DNA from 4 places in the Paenibacillus sp. PK3_47 genome. Region 3 is predicted to be linked to each of the others. Evidence: riboswitches for the same ligand, from Rfam matches in the RefSeq annotation. Region 3 holds a riboswitch; each other region holds the start of a gene.
The links. Region 3 has a riboswitch for cobalamin ahead of metE (5-methyltetrahydropteroyltriglutamate--homocysteine S-methyltransferase). Riboswitches for the same ligand answer to the same signal wherever they lie in the genome.

Region 1 (4,379 bases), 2.3 Mb from region 3:
AATTACAGCTGTGCCTGCAGTCTGCTCACCATATAGAAGTCTGACAAGAACGGTGGTGAATTCCGCACGTGTAATAGGCGCTTTAGGCTCAAAGGAGAACGAACCGTCAGCTTTTTTCTTACCGGTCATGATCCCCAGCTCCTGCGCCTTTTTCACGCTATCTGCAGCGAAGGAAGAGATTGCCGCAGCATCCGTGAAGGTGACTTGGGAGACTGGTGCAGCTGGTGCAGCTGTTGCGGCTGGCTGCTCAGCAGGCTTAGGCGTCGGGCCTGGCGCTGCCGTAGCAACTGTACCGGTTGGACTGGTAACTGCCGGAGCAGGAGTTGGTTTGGCCAAATTAGCATCTCCGACATATTTCCAGGACAGTGTGTCACCTGAATGCAATATCGCTACGTCTGCACTGTAATCAGGCATTACACCATTTACATAGTAGGTCCAGCCGGACAGCGGTCCGTAATCAAACTCTTCCAATTCATAGATCGCTTGGACATACAATCCCTGGCCGGAGCCAGTGGCTTTTACATTGCTGCTGCCTGCAAGGGCCAACAATGCCTGATACGCAGTAGCCCCGTCCTTAATACTTACTGTACCGGACTTTGGTAAGCCTGCATAAGGCACATCCGATGTAATGGTGACAGGAACATTAATTGTGGCAGCTGCCGGCGGTGGTTCTGCCGGTGATACTGTTGGTGGTACAACTACCGGAGGCGTTCCAGGCTGCGGATCTGTAGGTGTTCCAGGCTGCGGATCCGTAGGCGTTCCAGGTTCCGGATCCGTAGGCGTTCCAGGCTGCGGATCCGTAGGCGTTCCAGGCTGCGGATCTGTAGGTGTTCCAGGCTGCGGATCTGTAGGTGTTCCAGGCTGCGGATCTGTAGGTGTTCCAGGTTCCGGGTCCGTAGGCGTTCCAGGTTCCTCTACCACCGGAGTAGGTTTAAGGTTGTAATAAATGCTGAAATCTGAACCGTTAAGGAACCTTTTGTAGCTGTTGAGTGCAGCCATTACATCACGCTGTGCCATCACATTACTTTTGGCATCGGCCTTCCTCCACTTGTACAAGCCGTCTGCTGCTTTATAAGTGTAGAGGTCATTCAGCATGTTCTTGTCACCCTGCTTGTAATCCTCACCTGCAGGGTCAATCTCATTTGCAGCGAGACCAAGAATCAGCTGGCCCAGACTGTTGCTGTTCGTAATCTGCTTGCCTTTCCAATACGCTGCCGTCTCATCAATAGCAGCCTTTACCTGAGGGTTAGTGTCATAGTAAGGGGCAAGACCCGCCATGATAATCCCGGACATATCCGGGTCAGGTGTGGAGCCGAAGAATGACCAGCCGCCGCCTTTTATTTTAAGGGAAAGAAGCTTGTCCACCAGGAATTCTCTGGTTACCTTGCTTCCTTCAGGGATCTCATATCTTCCGGAGTCCAGGGCAAGCAGCATGTATACGACGTCGTTGGAGACCGTAAGCCGTGCAGGATCAAAGTTGACAGCCTTATCCAGAAGGTTAATGCCGCCGATATCCTTTATATTAACATCTGCTGCAGTCAAGCCTATGATGACTTTGGCGATATCTGTGCCTTTCTTATAGACTCCTGCCGCATCAATGACCTGCTTGGTGTAAGCGGCGATATAGTCCGGGTCAGGTGCAAGACCTGTAAGATTGGAGGCTACAGAAGCCCAATCATCATAGACTTGCTGTGAGTATCCCGCAACGGCCTGCGTAATTTCAGCGTCCAGGTCGAACTCCAGCCCTTTATTAAAAGGCGGAGTGACGGCATAGTTTTTGTTAATAACACCGACTGCTCTGAGATCAAAACCGGCAGATCCTCCGGAAGGATCAGGATCATAGATTGGCCGGCCGTAACTGTCCTTGTTGGTACCGTCGCCCTTAATGTCGATAATCTTAACGTATTTGATATCATTCAGCTTAACGAGTCCGGCGGCAACTTCCTCTTTGTCTTTGAGCGCTGCCAGATCAAACCCGGTTCCGAAACCGCCGAGTGCCTTGCCGGCCAGTCCGTTATACTGGGAAGGATCTACTCCTTCATAAGAGCCGACTTTGGTATTCCTCAAGGCAGAGGAGTCAAACTGTACCCAATCTGTTCCGTTGGAAGACACCTGTACATAAGCCAATTCCAGAAAACCAAGTGTGTTATCGGGCCCTGTAGCAAAGCCGTTTTCAAAGACCGCAAAGTCTTGTCCGGGCCCGTCCCCGATTCCCTCAAACTCCATTGTAATTTCGCCGTTGTCTCCTAATACTACCAAAGAAGAAGAGTAAGGTCCGACAGCATTCTCCGGTGTTCTGTAAGATTCTAATACATTTCCTTCAGCCGTATTAGGTTTGTAATCGCGGTACCCCGTAGCCCATGATACAATTGAGTTTACCTCTACATTCGTGTTCGTGAAGACAACCGGTTCTTTAGCTGCGTCAGCCTGTAAGTTGCCCAGCCCTGCTGAACCTAACAGTAAGGCTGATGCCAACCCGGATACAAGAACCTTTTTAAAGCTTTTCCCCATTTCTCTCTTCCCTTTCTGACCCTAGAATAGTGAGAAAGCCTCTCCCATGAATGGAAGAGGCGTGGTTAAAGAGACTCAAATAAGAGTTTCTGATAACCGCCCTTTACCTCGAAGGGCTCAGTTATACACAATAAGCACCGACCTGACTTAGGATGACTCCCTTACAGTGGCGTGGACCGTGCTGGACTCTCACCAGCTTCCGTAACTTATTGTGTTAACTATGAAATTCATTTATTTTCCTTCACCATAGGATACGTAAGTTCAGCCGCTGCGTCAATACGCTTGTTATAGGCAAAAAATATGACAGTCCGCAGAAGGAATATAACAATGTGTGGCGAAGCGTCCGAAGATTACCGGTTCACCGGTTATAAAAAAATCCTGTCGTACGTTTCCTGAATCCTCACTTGCTGCAGGTGCTTGTCCGTCACATTGTAAGTAAAGAGCGCGGAAGTGTCATCTTTAAAAAACTGTTTATACCAGTAAAGGGAGCTCCCCCTCTGAAAAATTCCGTAATAACCGCAAGAAGGCGGACACTGGTCCAGAATGAAAGACTCATCTATTGAAATGTTATTTTTCACTTTACAAATAAAAGCCTCCAGCGGAATAAGGGCGATACTTTGCAGCGCTGTGCCTTGGGGCATGTCTTCCTTGCTGTGGTCCCAAATGTTCTTTTTCCATGTTATGAACAGCTCCTTAAGCTATCATCGTCAGTAATAGATTATAAAGAAAACAGTAGAAGAAGGGGCTGCCCAAGCAGCCATTTTATGGCTTATGGGGGAGCCCCTTTAGCATTTTCGCAGAAATCTGACATTAATTTCGCCGCTTCCTGCCGTATTGGGCTTGAGGCCGAGACGGAAGGCATTCTTCTTTAGTGCAGCTTTGACCTGGCGCGGGGACATGCCAGGGAAACGCTGCAGCAGCTGCGCGGCTGCGCCGGAGACAATCGGGGCAGAGATGCTGGTCCCGGAGAGCCTGTAGTAGAACTTGCCGATACTCTCCTGGGGGGACTGGCGGGCCAGCAGTGAACCCGGCGCGCGCAGCGAGATCACTGATTCGCCCGGAGCAACGATGTCGGGTTTCACCTTGCCGCCCGGAGCAGGACCGCGGCTGGAATAGAACGTAATGACATCGTCCTTTTGCGTTAGGGTCCGCCTGTCATTAACTGCACCTACGGTTATCGCTGAGGGACTGATTCCCGGTGATTCAACCGTCTTTGGTCCGGGTCCGCTGTTGCCCGCGGCGATGACGACAGTGAGTCCGGCCTGGACGGCTTTTTCAACAGCCTGGCAGAGCGGATCGTCTTTGCAGGATGTGTTCACTGGACCGCCGAAGGACATCGACAGGATACGCAGCCTGAGGCGCTTGCGCTCTGCAATGCACCATTCGATCCCTTTGATAATGGTAGAATCATAGCCGTCGCCGTTCTGGTCCAATACTTTAACACCGACAATACCGGCTTCCGGTGCAGGCCCCCTGTATTTGCCTTTGCTGGCCCATCCGTTGCCTGCAGCATCCCCGGCGATATGGGTTCCGTGACCATTGTCGTCATAGGGCTTTTTTCTATGATTGATGAAATCCTTGAAGGCAAAGATCCGGTTAACTGGTTTGGTCAGATCCGGATGACAGTAAATTCCGGTATCAATGATGGCGATGTTGATTCCTTTTCCGGTAAGTCCTTTGGTGGTCTGGAGAGCCGCTGCCCCGATAGAAGGAGTCGCTATGTTTAAAGAGGAATGTTTTACCGTATCCAGATAGACTTTATGAATCTCGTTACAGCTGCAGATCCGTTCCAGGCATTTCAAAGAAACTCTTGAGGATAGGGCATTGATCAAGGAAAGACGGTGTTTGACAGGGAAGGAATGAACGCC
Region 2 (4,379 bases), 3.1 Mb from region 3:
TACTGCAACTGTAAATTTCTCGTCTGGCTCAGGCTGCGGGCTGCTGATGGTGACTGAATCTACCACCGGGGTATTCATTCCGCCAAAATAGATCAGAATACGGTCCGCTTCCTTAAGCGGATAGGAATCCATCCCTAATTCAGGATACACCCATTCCCCGCCTCGATGGACAAGAAAAGTCCAGTAGCCGCCGCCGTAAGTGCCGCCCTTAATCCCGTTAATTCCATCAACCATACTGCCAAACGGATATACAGTAATATCAAGCGGAATATTGCGGGCCGCCGTGAGCTGTTTCAGCGCATCCAGAGCATTGAGGGCCGTTAGTTTGCCTTCTGCCACTGTTCCCTGCGGTCCTTCAACAGACAGCGCCACATTAACGGCAGAGGGTTCTTCAGGCTGCGCAGGCTTAGGGAAGTCATACAGCTTGCCGCTGCCGCCGAGCAGATTGTAGGCAACGAGGGCCTGCAGGCCCTGCTCGGTTGCCTGTGAATTAGCAGCAGCACCTGGGGTATGTGAAAAACCGCCGCCTTGCACGAAGAAGCTCATTAATCTTCCTACAAGGTCGGTTCCATTCTTAGTAAAACGTTCCCCTGTTGGATCAATTCCGTTGGAAGTGAGCGCGATAATAGCCTGGGCAACACTTTCACTGCTGCCGCCGTAGCCACCGTTGGCATCTTGACGGGAGGATAGCCATTGTACAGCTTTTTCACCGGCTGTCTTCACTTCAGGCTTATCTTGGTACGGCGCCAACGCTGTCAGGGTCATCGCCGTTATATCAGGATCTCCGGCCGAGCCGAACAGGGCAAAACCGCCATCATCTTTTTGTTGTTTCAGAATCTCGTCTACCAGCGCTGTGCGTGTCCACTTGGCACCGTCCGGAATAGTATAGCTGCCGGAATCAAGCGCAAGCAGTGCATACACGGGTCCGTTCACCGTCTCACTGCTCATTTTGTCGCTGTTATACAGCTTCTCCAACAGGTTGTACCCTGCTGCAGAACCGCTGCCGGCGAAATTCGCCGCATCACCGCCAAGAGCTGTTATGGCAAGTACGGTCCGGGCATAATCGGTAACTTTGCTAAGTCTGCCTTCAGTCTGTACTGTGTTCTCCAACACTTGGAGATAGCTCCCCGGCACCTGGTATCCGGCCCGGGTTATCCCGATCGCCTCCCAGTCGGACTTCACACCGCTGTTTAGGATAAGCTTGACGGTGTCTTCTATAGCTTCGGATACAGTGATTTGGGGAGCGTCGGCTGCAGATACATCTGTCGCACCAGTGTCTGCTGCCGCTAGGGCTGTCTCAGCAGCAAAAGCCTGTCCTGCCGGAACAAAAGCCGAACCCAACGTTGAAATAACCAGCAATAATGCCAGACCAAGCACAAAGGACTTGGCAGAAAGAATCGTCTTCATCATTAACCTCTTTCCTATAATAATATTAGTCTTGCAGCAGACACTACAAAAAAGCATCTGCCGATACTCGCTTCACATTACCTGCCTGATTCAGCACTCTTTCTCCAGGAGCATAAATCAGCCGGATGAACGCAACCCGCCTGTCCGCACTAAATATCCCCACAAACTGAGTGGGGCCTTGCTTCAATGTGTTATCAAGTTCTTTGCGGGAGGGCCCAAAAGTTTACACATTCTGACACGCTAATAAGCCGCCCCACGAAGGGCGGCCAGGGAAAATACACAGCGAGCATAACGGTGCCAAAGCCACACCGACAGTTCATTTCATCTGCATATGTTCCGCATTCTCACCCCACGAAGAATAGAAACGTTCCGGAAAAAGGCAGGTCTCCTGGCTTATGCTTCATCGCTTCCCTCTGCCTTCCCACCCTTGATCACAGGACAGTGGCACTCCGAGAGTTGCTTCGCATTTACAGTGGCGGGTCCGCACCGGATTTGCACCGGACTTCCCTTTTAAGCGGATTCTACGCGTAGAACCGCACCTTTTCCTAGTGCTTATTAAATTTTAATTATTTTCATAATCATATCTAGTAATCTCCGGTATGTCCATAGAAAAGCTGAATGGAAAACGGTACCCGGTCAGGAGTTAGTGACTGTTACCTGCGAATGCCAACAGGATTTGAGAGATTCCAAATGTTAGTTAGTCAGCCGTTCTCCGCTTTTATTGAAGAAAATAGTCCGGCGGCGGGGATAGTTGTTGTGAGGATGATAGCGGCTTGTGCTAATGGAAATGGGCGTCAGCAGTTTTATAGGGTTTAAGGGTACCTATTTTACCGGAATCCTGAGCGACTGACCGAGCGTAACGGACACAGGGGGCGTTATTTCCGCGATTTCAGGCGCTCACAGAATCTAACGGACTCAGTGGGCCTTATTTTCAGTAAAAGTGTGCAGATGAGGTCATTTTGGTGCGAATAACGGAACCTCGGTCCGTTAGAAATAATAAGCGTGCCAAAATCAATAAATAACGGATCCTGGGTCCGTTAGCGCAGGGAATGTCCATAAAAGTAAAGCAGCGTTTCCCCGAATTACGGGAAACGCTGCTTTGTCTGGTTTTACTATGAGAAACATTCAGCTCTGTCACATTCGCAGCATAATCCGCATATGAGGTAGCGGCTCATGCTGTTACTCAGCTTCCGCATCCGCACTTGCTTCAGCGGAAGGCTCAGGGCTGCCTGTATCAGCATCCGTATCAGCAGCTGACGGAGTAGCTGACGGCGGCGTACTGCCAGGACTTGCTTCGAGCATCAGCGAGTACTTTCCGGCGGTGATCATATCACCTACCGCAACGCTGGCTCCCGCTTCAAGCAGCGCGTTGACGGTGTACGGAGCCGTGCCTGTGTTGGCGGCAGGCGCGTTCTCTGCCGCGCCGCCATCACCCTCAGCGGCCGCGTTCTCCCCCGCGCCGCCATCACCTTCAGCGGCCGCGTTCTCCGCCGCGCCGCTATCGCCCTCGGCAGGCGCGTCCTCCGCTGCGCCGCCCTCGCCCTCGGCAGGCGCGTTCTCCGCCGCGCCGCTCTCTTCCCCGGCTGCATCCGCCGCAGCCGCGTTTCCGCCGCCGTCATCCCCGGCGGCTCCAGCCTCCGGCGATTGAACGGGACAGCCGCCCCGTTCAATCGCCGTAACATCGTAGGCCACCGCGTCCCCGCCGGAGGCCGTTACACTAATCACCGCCGGGTTAAAGGCGGTGCATTCCTCAGCGTCGGCAAAGGAGAACACCAGCCGGCTGCCGGTCCCCTCCGCCCCTTCGCTGCCGAGATACACGGCAGCGGGGGCAAACGCGGCCGCAGCGGACGGCGACGGACTGGCCGCCGGCAGAGCGGCCTCCTTGCTGTCCGGGCGCAGCAGGCTGACCGCCACAATGATGCCGATCAGCACGATCCCCAGGATGGAGCCGGAGATCAGGAGCTGAAATCGGCTGCGGCTGATCCACCGCGCCAGCGGCGAAGCCAGCTTGGAGCGGGCCTCGTTGTATACATTTTGCAGGGCAGGCCCTGCGGATGACATGTAGTTTTTGCGGAATTCGCGGCTTTTGAATGCATCGCGGTCTTTGTTCAGGAAATACTTGAGCACCGCCTTGCGGTACGCCGGATGCAGCTTCTTGTTCGACACCGTGAACAGGCGGCTGTCTTGTGACCAGGCGAAGAAGCGGTAGACCGTCTCCTTGCTGTTCCCCGCTTTGCGGACCACCAGATCCATCAGCGCCTCATAATCAAGCGGACCGCCCTCGCGGTCAGCACTGTGATAAAACGCCAGCGGAAGCCGTTCGAACGGCTCGATATACAGCGTTTCCTTCAGCCAGCGCCGTCCCAGCAGCTGTACATCATCGAGCTCTTTGGGCGTAAGTCCGGCAAAAATCTTCTCATCCGGATTCTCCTCCCCGAACCAGCGGTAAGCGGCACGGAGCGCATTAGCTTTTTGCCTGCTGATGGAGTCTAGCGGCGGCTGCCAGTCGGTGATGTCCCGGTACTGCAGGAACGAAATATCGAGCAGCTGCTCCTGGGTCAGCTCATCCAGAGATACCCGGTTCAGCAGAAAACGTTCCGCAGCAACCTTAAGCTCCTGCAGCAGCGCCAGCGCCTCGGGATGTGTCCCGCCGCCTCTGCGCCGTTCTTTTTCCGCCTTGTCCACTGCTTCGTCTATGGCAGCAACTGCACCCACAGGGTCCTTATCCCGCTGCAGCTTCTCCAGCAGATAATCCTTGACCGCATCACGCACAAAAGACAGCTGCAGCGCCTCAGGCAGAAACCGTCCCCAGTGGGTGACAAACCGCAGAATATCGGATGTTCTGGCCGCTGAAGCCAGCCTCGTCTCCAAATACGGTTCAAGCAGCTTGCTGCGGAAGACAGGCTGGGCCAGCACTCTTTTGAAGAATGCGCTGCTCAGTTCATCATCACTCTCAATAATATTGTAAGCTG
Region 3 (4,379 bases):
CAAAATGGGCCTGACCGACAAGGAGCTGGACCGGACGGTGACGCTGCAGCTGGCCTTACTGTTTTTTGTACCGGTAGGACTTGCTGTTCTGCACAGCCTGTTTGCTTTTATTGCCCTGCAGCGGCTGTTCTATCTGTCGATTGCCTACGAGACAGGGGCGGTTCTGCTGGGGTATCTGGCGGCTCAGGGCCTTTACTTCTTTTTTATACGCAGCCGTTATTTGCGCAACCTGAAGAAAAATCTGATTTGAAATGCGGAGGGTTAAGTATGAAAACATGGATTACTGATTTTATGGAGCAGTTTGGTTATATCGGTATATTTCTGATGCTCGCTCTGGAAAATATTTTTCCGCCGATTCCTTCAGAGGTCATTCTTCCGTTCGGCGGATTTATGACTACAACCTCCGATTTAACCATCCCGGGTGTACTGATTGCTTCGACGCTGGGGTCCCTGGTGGGGGCAGTCATCCTTTACTGGATTGGCCGCATGCTGGATGTGAGCCGGCTGGAGAAAATTGTTGACCGCTGGGGCGGCATCATCCGGATCAAAAAAAGCGATATCCGCAAGGCGGACGCCTGGTTTGACAAGTACGGATACTGGACGGTGCTGTTCTGCCGGATGATTCCTCTGGTGCGCAGTCTGATCTCAATACCGGCGGGAATGTCGGGGATGAAATTTGGTTTGTTCATGCTGTTCACAACGATCGGTACACTGGGCTGGAACGTTCTGCTGGTGCTGCTCGGCGCTGCGCTGGGCGAATCCTGGGAAGACATTGCCGTTTACATGGACGCGTACTCCAATGTTGTGTATGTATTGATTGCAGCGGCGCTCGTATTGTTCGGTTTTCTGTATTTCCGCAAACGGCAGCGGGATGCCAAAACTGCGAATAATGCGGAATAAACCTGTTATTCAAGTTATAATACAGATGATTTAATACCGCAGCGATGGCTGCGGCTATAACAAGGGGGAGAAACATGGATCTGCTCACTATTATTAAAGCCATTATTCTGGGAATTGTCGAAGGACTGACGGAGTTTGCTCCGGTGTCCTCGACAGGGCATATGATTATCGTGGATGATATGTGGCTCAAATCGCAGGAGTTCCTGGGCAAGTATGCAGCCAATACCTTCAAAGTCGTCATTCAGCTGGGCTCGATCCTCGCGGTTGTTGTAATCTTCCGTAACCGGTTCATTGATCTGCTGGGCCTCAAACGCTTCAGCAGCAAGGAGCTCGCAGCTGTACCGGACGGACTGCCTAAGGAAGAGACGCAGGGCCGCCTGAAGCTGGCACAGGTTATTGTCGGACTTATTCCTGCCGGTGTGCTGGGACTCTTATTCGAGGATTACATCGATGAGCATCTGTTCTCAACGTCAACTGTGCTTATCGGTCTTGTAGTCGGAGCTATTTTTATGATTATTGCCGACCGGTTTGCGCCGAAGAAAGCGAAAATTGAGACTGTGGATCAAATTACATACAAGCAGGCGCTGTCCGTGGGTCTGATCCAGTGTATCTCATTGTGGCCGGGCTTCTCACGCTCCGGGTCAACCATCTCCGGCGGCGTGCTGCTGGGAATGAGCCACCGTGCCGCCGCTGACTTTACCTTTATCATGGCAGTTCCGATTATGGCCGGGGCAAGCCTGATTTCACTGGTCAAAAACTGGGAGTACTTCACAATGGATGCCCTGCCGTTTTTTATCGTTGGGTTTATCAGCGCATTTGTGTTCGCGCTGGTGTCCATGCGGTTTTTCCTCAAGCTGATCAACCGGATCAAGCTGCTGCCGTTCGCCATCTACCGGATTGTGCTCGCAGGTGTGGTTTACCTGATCTGGTTCTAAATTTTGTTTCTTCAAAAGGCTGCACCTTCCCAAAGGGAGGGTGCAGCCTTTTTTGTGGTGTGCTAATTATAGATTTAGCTTATAAGGCTTTTGGAATCTTATTCCTTCTGTTTATGGCTTATCTGCCTTCTTGCGGCACCTGAATTACATCGGCTATAGGGAATGCGTATAGCTGATTTATCCGGAATGGATTGCACCGCAGCAGGTGATTCAGTATGATGGCAACAACAGCAACACATAACCATCAATAAGTCCATAAAGGGAGACAGGTGCTTGCCGGGATCACACGAAGAACCGGCAGGCTTAAAAGGGAAATCCGGTGAAAAGCCGGTGCGGTCCCGCCACTGTAACGGATAGTCCTCAGCTGCTTATGTCACTGGCTCACCACTGCCGGGAAGACCTGCTGCAGGATGCTGATTCCGCCAGCCAGGAGACCTGCCTGTTTCAACAGCACTGCATTACCTACGGAAGATAGGGAGGTGTTAAGACTATCCATGAAATTTGTATGGGCGTCTTTCCCTTGGCCTGCTGCGGGGAAAAACGCCTTTTTGATGATCGGAAAGCTGATATAGTTCTTATAACAACGTATATAGTGGATGAAAATGTACACTGAGGAGTGGAGAACATGGCAAATAAACTAATTACAGGCAACCTGGGCTACCCGAGAATCGGCAGCAACCGGGAGTGGAAGAAGACGCTGGAGTCCTACTGGAGCGGTAAAATCAATGAGCAGGATTTTCTTGCGCAGATGGCGGAGATTCAGCTTCAGCATTTGAAGGCGCAGCAGCAGGCCGGGATCACGCAGATTCCGGTGAATGACTTCACCTTCTATGATCATGTGCTGGATACCGCTGCGATGTTCGGGATCGTTCCGCCAAGATACAGCTATGACGGCGGACAAGTCAGTCTTGATCTGTACTTTGCCATGGCGCGCGGCAGTGCAGAGGCTCCTGCCTGCGAGATGACCAAATGGTTCAATACGAATTACCATTACATCGTACCGGAGATCGGGAGCCGGACTCCGCGGCTTACGGAGAACAAGCCGCTGGCGGCTTACCGGTTCGCCAAAGCGCAGGCAGGGATTGAAGGCAAACCCGTGATCATTGGACTTTATACTTTCCTTAAGCTCTCCAAAGGCTTTCCGGCTGCTGAAATTAATGAAGTGGCAGCCCGCTTCCTTCCTGTCTATGTGCAGCTGCTCCAGGAGCTGCAGCAGGAGGGGGTGGCATGGGTACAGATCGATGAGCCTGCCATTGTTGCAGGACTCACAGAAGATGATACCGTACTGCTGAACACGATCTATGGTGAAATTGCGGCATCCGTTCCCGGCCTGCAGATTTTGCTGCAAACGTACTTCGAAGCGGCCGAACCGCTGGAAGCGCTGCTTAAGCTGCCGGTGCAGGGAATCGGCCTGGATTTTGTACATGACAAAGGCGCCAATCTGAACTCCATTGCGTCTTTGGGCTGGCCGGAGGACAAATGGCTGGGAGCGGGTATTATCGACGGGCGGAATATCTGGCGCGCGGATCTGGATGCCAAGCTTGAGCTTGTCCGCAAGCTGATTGCCTATGTGCCGGCGGAACGTTTGATCCTCCAGCCGTCCTCCAGCCTTCTGCATGTGCCTGTAACCGTCAAGGGCGAGGGCAGGCTGAAGGTGGAAGTGAAGCAGGCGCTGGCCTTTGCTGATGAGAAGCTGGCAGAGCTTGGCCTGATTGCTGCTGCAGCGGCCGATGCAGAGGCGTATGCAGACGCTCTGGCTGTGAGCCGCAAGGCGCTTGCTGTATTCCGGGCACTGCCGGAGAGAGGCCGTCAGGATGTGGCAGAACAGGCCAGGAATCTGGCCAAGCTTCGGGACAGCCGGAACTTGCCTTTTGCAGAGCGCGTTAAGGTGCAGCAGGAGAAATGGCAGCTGCCGCTGCTGCCCACTACAACCATCGGAAGCTTTCCGCAGACAACGGAGGTGCGGCAGGCACGGCTGAAATGGCGGAAGGGTGTATGGAGTCTGGAGCGATATGAAGGATATATCCGCCAGCAGATCGCGGATGTGATTACCTTCCAGGAAGAACTGGGTCTGGATGTGCTGGTGCACGGGGAATTTGAGCGTACCGATATGGTAGAGTTTTTCGGGGAAAAGCTGGCGGGTTACCTCTTTACCCAAGGCGGCTGGGTGCAGTCCTACGGCTCCCGCTGTGTTAAACCGCCGGTCATTTATGCTGATGTTGCCTTCATCGAACCGATGACCGTTAAGGAAAGTGTCTATGCCCAGTCGCTGACTAAGCTCCCGGTCAAAGGGATGCTGACCGGGCCGGTGACGATCCTCAACTGGTCCTTCGTACGGGACGACCTCAGCCGGGAAGAGGTGGCCAACCAGATCGCTCTTGCGCTGCGTCAGGAGGTACAGGCTCTGGAAACAGCCGGCATCGAGATGATCCAGGTTGATGAACCTGCCATCCGCGAAGGACTTCCGCTAAGGGCGCAGGACCATGAGCATTATCTGAAATGGGCGGTTAAAGCTTTCCGGATCGCGACGACTGATGTCAAGGA
Region 4 (4,379 bases), 2.6 Mb from region 3:
AGACCCTTTATCCGGACCTTCTCTTAGTCCGCCTGCAGCCTGCGCTCCACGGCTTCCAGCTTGCTGCGGCTGGTGGAAGGCTTGTCGCGGCGGTCATCGATCTTAAGTGAAGTGGATACCCGCTGCGCTCCGGCTGTAAAAGGGGACTCGTGCAGCGCCTCTACCGCAGCGAGAATTCTGGATACCGGACCTTCTATAATGGTGCCCATAGAGGTCAGCTCGTAAGTAATGCCCTCCACGGTCTGCAGCACCCGCTGCATATCGGCCACATAGCTGCTGAGGCTGGTGCTGCCCGTGCCAATCGGAATGACCGTAACTTCGCCAATCGCCATCGTTAATTCCTCCTGTTCATTTGTAACTGCATTCTGCACAGTTTAACTGTCCTCTTATTTTACCAACTGATCAGCTCTCCTACAAATCACATCAATATATAGCTGTTCCCCCTATCTCATTTACAGTGTCACGCGCACTATTTTTATGAAGTCTTTGTGGCATATTTTCGGACAATTTATGACTTTAAATATGAATTTTTGCGGATACATTGTGGATTACCTGTGGACTAACCTGTGGATCACTTGTGAGTAAGGCGGCGGATTCCGCTCCCGGCGCGGGTTTAGAAAAATGTGGTTTACAAACACAATATATTGGGTTATTTTTAACTAACGACAACAAAATATAGTGAAAACAGGTGCTTCACTCTCAACAGGAGTGCAGAAGCTTAATAGAGAAACGCGGTGAAATTCCGCTGCGGTCCCGCCACTGTAACCGGATGTACGCAGACTTTCCGGAGCCTGCGCGGCAGCATCCTCCGGCAGCAGCCACTGGGGCCTAAGAGTCCCCGGGAAGGCGCCGGAAGATTCAGCGGAAGCCAGGAGGCCTGCCTGTTTTACCGACACCATATCTAGTGCCTGCGGGAAACAGGCGAGGTGTCCGCATGCGGCCTGCACAAGCAGATCAGCCTGCCCTATTTCAGGGAATAGAGGCTGCCGATACCTGAGGGTAATAAAGCTTATCACCTTCAGGTATCGGCTTCTGCATTACACATCACCGGCAAGATCCGTACAGGGATCCTTGCCGCACCCGCATCCGGGCATTTCCCGCCTATTTGGCAGGAGATGCTTTTTTTACTGATGTCAGGAGGTTGGACTTCCTGATTATAATACCGAGGGGAGAGAGCTACATAATGACGCTGCTGGAGAAACGGTACAACGGTGGACAAGCTGCACAGGAGGTTCTTTTGGAAGAAGTTATACATTTGGGACGCGACATTATCGACAGCCGGGATCTTGACCTGCTGCGCGAGAACGCCAATTTGAACGGGGAGAGCTTCTCCGGAAAGATGAGCAAATTCGGAAGCGAGTATTCCAAATGGTATGCACGCAACTTCACCATGCCGCCGCAGCTGGTACAGGCGATCGAAGACAATGTAGTATACGTCCATGACTTGGACCAATACGCCATTGGAACGACGAACTGTATTTTCATTCCGTTCGAACGTCTTCTCCGCGAAGGCTTCAACACGGGCAACGGCAGCGTCCGCCCTCCCAACTCGATTATGACGGCGATGTCGCTGGTGGCGATTATTTTCCAGTCCCAGCAGAATGCGCAGTACGGCGGCGTATCCGCCAACAAGATCGATTTTGATCTGGCGCCATATGTGACCAAATCCTTTGCCAAGCTGTTCCGTAAAGGTCTGGAGTACTTTGAAGAAGGCCAGGCCGGTGAGCATCTGGGCGAAATCACAATGAGCCGCAGCGATCTGGCGGAGCAGTATCCGCGTTCCTTCCGTTTTGCGTTAAAAGAGACCGAGATCGAAACGCTCCAGGCCGCTGAGAGCATGATACATAATCTGAATACGATGTCCAGCCGTTCCGGCGGACAGATTCCTTTTACCAGCATTAATTACGGCACCTGTACTTCACCTGAAGGCCAGCTCGTAATCAGCTCTCTGCTGACGGCGACCATGAACGGGCTCGGCAGCGGTGAAACACCGGTCTTCCCGATCCAGATTTTCAAATGCAAGCAGGGTATCAACCAGCAGCAGGGCGATCCGAACTATGAGCTGTTCCTCAAAGCCGCCGAATGCTCCGCCCGCAGACTGTACCCGAACTTTGCCAACCTGGATGCGCCGCTTAACCTGCAGTATTACGATCCGGCTGATCCGGATACGGAATTCGCAACCATGGGCTGCCGCACGCGGGTGCTGGGCGACCGCTTCGGACGCAATCACTGCTCCGGCAAAGGCAACCTTTCTTTTAACACGCTGAATCTGGTCCGTCTGGGTCTGGCTCACGGTACCATTACAGGCCGGCGCCTTACTGCAGACGAAAAAGGCTTCTATGAGGACCTTAATCACTATATGGATATCGCCCTGGAGGGACTGCTGCACCGCTTCCGCATCCAGGCCGCCCAGAAGGCCAAGGCTTCCGATTTCATGATGCGTGAAGGGGTCTGGGAAGGCGGCGAAATGCTGGCTCCTGAGGAGAGCGTCGGCGATCTGCTGAAGCACGGCAGCCTGTCGATCGGCTTCATCGGCATCGCAGAATGCATGAAGGCCATGTACGGCAAACATCACGGCGAAGATGCAGAGGTTCATGCCAAGGCGCTTGCCATTGTCCGCCACATGCGCGAGTACTGCGACCGCAAGAGCGAAGAGCTGGATCTCAATATTACGCTGTTTGCCACGCCTGCTGAAGGGCTGTCAGGCAAATTCACCAAAGTAGACCGCAAGGTGCTGGGCTCCATCCCGGGCGTAACCGACCGCGAGTACTATACGAACTCGTTCCACATTCCGGTCTATTATGAGCTGGGTGCAGCCAAAAAAATCAGTCTTGAAGCGCCGTTCCATGAGCACTGCAACGCCGGCGCCATCTCTTATGTTGAGCTTAACGGCAACGCCCGCAGCAACCCGGCGGCTTTTGTTAAGATCATCAAATATGCGCTTGAACAGCAAATCAGCTATTTCAGCATCAATCATCCGATTGACCGCTGCTCCGGCTGCGGCTACGAAGGGGTCATCGGCACCCACTGCCCTTCCTGCGGCGCCCATGAGCACGATACCCATATCCGCCGTCTGCGCCGGGTGACCGGGTATTTGACCGGCGATTACCAGACCCGCTTCAACGCGGCCAAGCAGGCCGAAGTACGGGACCGCGTCAAGCATCTATGAATATATGCGGCTACTATCCGGAATCGATCAATGAGGGCGAGGGCATGCGGGCCGTCCTCTTCCTGAGCGGGTGCCGCCACCGCTGCCCGGGATGCTTTAATCCGAAAACCTGGAATTTCAATTACGGTGAGGTTTTCACGCTGGAGCGGCAGCATGAGATTATAGCCGAGCTGGCAGCCAATCCGCTGCTGGACGGGCTTACGCTGGCTGGCGGTGACCCTTTTTTCTCAGCGGAAGAGGCGGCGGGCTTCATTCATGAGCTGCGAAGTGTACTGCCGGACTTCCCGGTCTGGATCTACACGGGATACACCTATGAAGAGCTTACAGCCCATCCGGGCTCGCCGGAGTGGAATCTGCTGAACTTGTGCCAGGTCGTTATTGACGGACGTTTTGTGGAAGAGCTCAAAGACACCACCCTCCCCTACCGCGGCAGCAGCAACCAGCGTATCATTGATATTCCGGCCAGTCTAGCAGGTACGGAGATCATCCATTGGCAGCCTGCGGTGCTGTAGTGATAATTGTAACTTATGAACAGTTGAAGTAGGCTGCACCTCCCCTCACAGGCAAGGGCAGCCTCTGCATAATTGAATAACGGTAATTACAAAAGCACGCTAAGCCCTTTTCTTAGCTGCTTTCTGTGCCCATATACTTCAAATTTTGATATTCACAATTATCTCTAAAGTCGAAAGGATGAATGTATTATGCCAGAACTTGTAGTGAAGCCCGAAAACCGCCAGTTAGCTTTTGATGAAATCCGCCTGTCTGTTTATGCCGACCGTATCCTGAATGGCCTGGAGCACTTGAGCAAAGACAGCCTCCTGCGCGGTGTGAACTCCAAGCTGCGCCGCAGCGAGGTCAGCGGTGAAGAGATCAGCAGCGCGTTCACGATGAGCGCCCTTGAGCTCGTATCCAAAGAAGAGCCGGACTGGAAGTTTGCTGCCGCACGTTCCCTTTTGACCTCCCTCTACAAAAAAGCTGCCGTTAACCGCCGCTACAAGGCCTATCCGGACGAGCCTTACGGCGAGCTCTATCCGCTCATTGCCGAGCTTGTCAAAAAAGGCATCTACCGCGAAGAGCTGCTGACCCACTACACCAAAGAACAAATTGCCGAGCTTGGGGGCACCATTGATTACACGCGTGACCTGCTGTTCGATTATATCGGCCTGCTTACCCTGTCTGACCGTTATCTGGCCCATGATTTTGACGGCCG

Region 1: it holds a riboswitch for cobalamin, as region 3 does, so the genes downstream of both, C2I18_RS22085 (S-layer homology domain-containing protein) here and metE (5-methyltetrahydropteroyltriglutamate--homocysteine S-methyltransferase) in region 3, are expected to answer to the same signal.
Region 2: it holds a riboswitch for cobalamin, as region 3 does, so the genes downstream of both, C2I18_RS16625 (S-layer homology domain-containing protein) here and metE (5-methyltetrahydropteroyltriglutamate--homocysteine S-methyltransferase) in region 3, are expected to answer to the same signal.
Region 4: it holds a riboswitch for cobalamin, as region 3 does, so the genes downstream of both, C2I18_RS14140 (anaerobic ribonucleoside triphosphate reductase) here and metE (5-methyltetrahydropteroyltriglutamate--homocysteine S-methyltransferase) in region 3, are expected to answer to the same signal.

The regions. Positions count from the first base shown of each region.
Region 1 covers NZ_CP026029.1:5,078,699-5,083,077, forward strand. The annotation lists gene C2I18_RS22085 (S-layer homology domain-containing protein) at 1-2,475, opposite strand, end outside; adenosylcobalamin (AdoCbl) riboswitch at 2,603-2,739, opposite strand; gene C2I18_RS22090 (S8 family peptidase) at 3,297-4,379, opposite strand, start outside.
Region 2 covers NZ_CP026029.1:3,741,283-3,745,661, reverse strand. The annotation lists gene C2I18_RS16625 (S-layer homology domain-containing protein) at 1-1,410, opposite strand, end outside; cobalamin riboswitch at 1,769-1,965, opposite strand; gene C2I18_RS16620 (GAP1-N2 domain-containing protein) at 2,587-4,379, opposite strand, start outside.
Region 3 covers NZ_CP026029.1:613,183-617,561, reverse strand. The annotation lists gene C2I18_RS02950 (ABC transporter permease) at 1-250, shown strand, start outside; gene C2I18_RS02945 (DedA family protein) at 268-900, shown strand; gene C2I18_RS02940 (undecaprenyl-diphosphate phosphatase) at 975-1,835, shown strand; cobalamin riboswitch at 2,086-2,292, shown strand; gene metE (5-methyltetrahydropteroyltriglutamate--homocysteine S-methyltransferase) at 2,461-4,379, shown strand, end outside.
Region 4 covers NZ_CP026029.1:3,190,734-3,195,112, reverse strand. The annotation lists gene C2I18_RS14145 (MTH1187 family thiamine-binding protein) at 24-332, opposite strand; cobalamin riboswitch at 670-899, shown strand; gene C2I18_RS14140 (anaerobic ribonucleoside triphosphate reductase) at 1,184-3,169, shown strand; gene nrdG (anaerobic ribonucleoside-triphosphate reductase activating protein) at 3,166-3,681, shown strand; gene C2I18_RS14130 (ribonucleoside-diphosphate reductase subunit alpha) at 3,871-4,379, shown strand, end outside.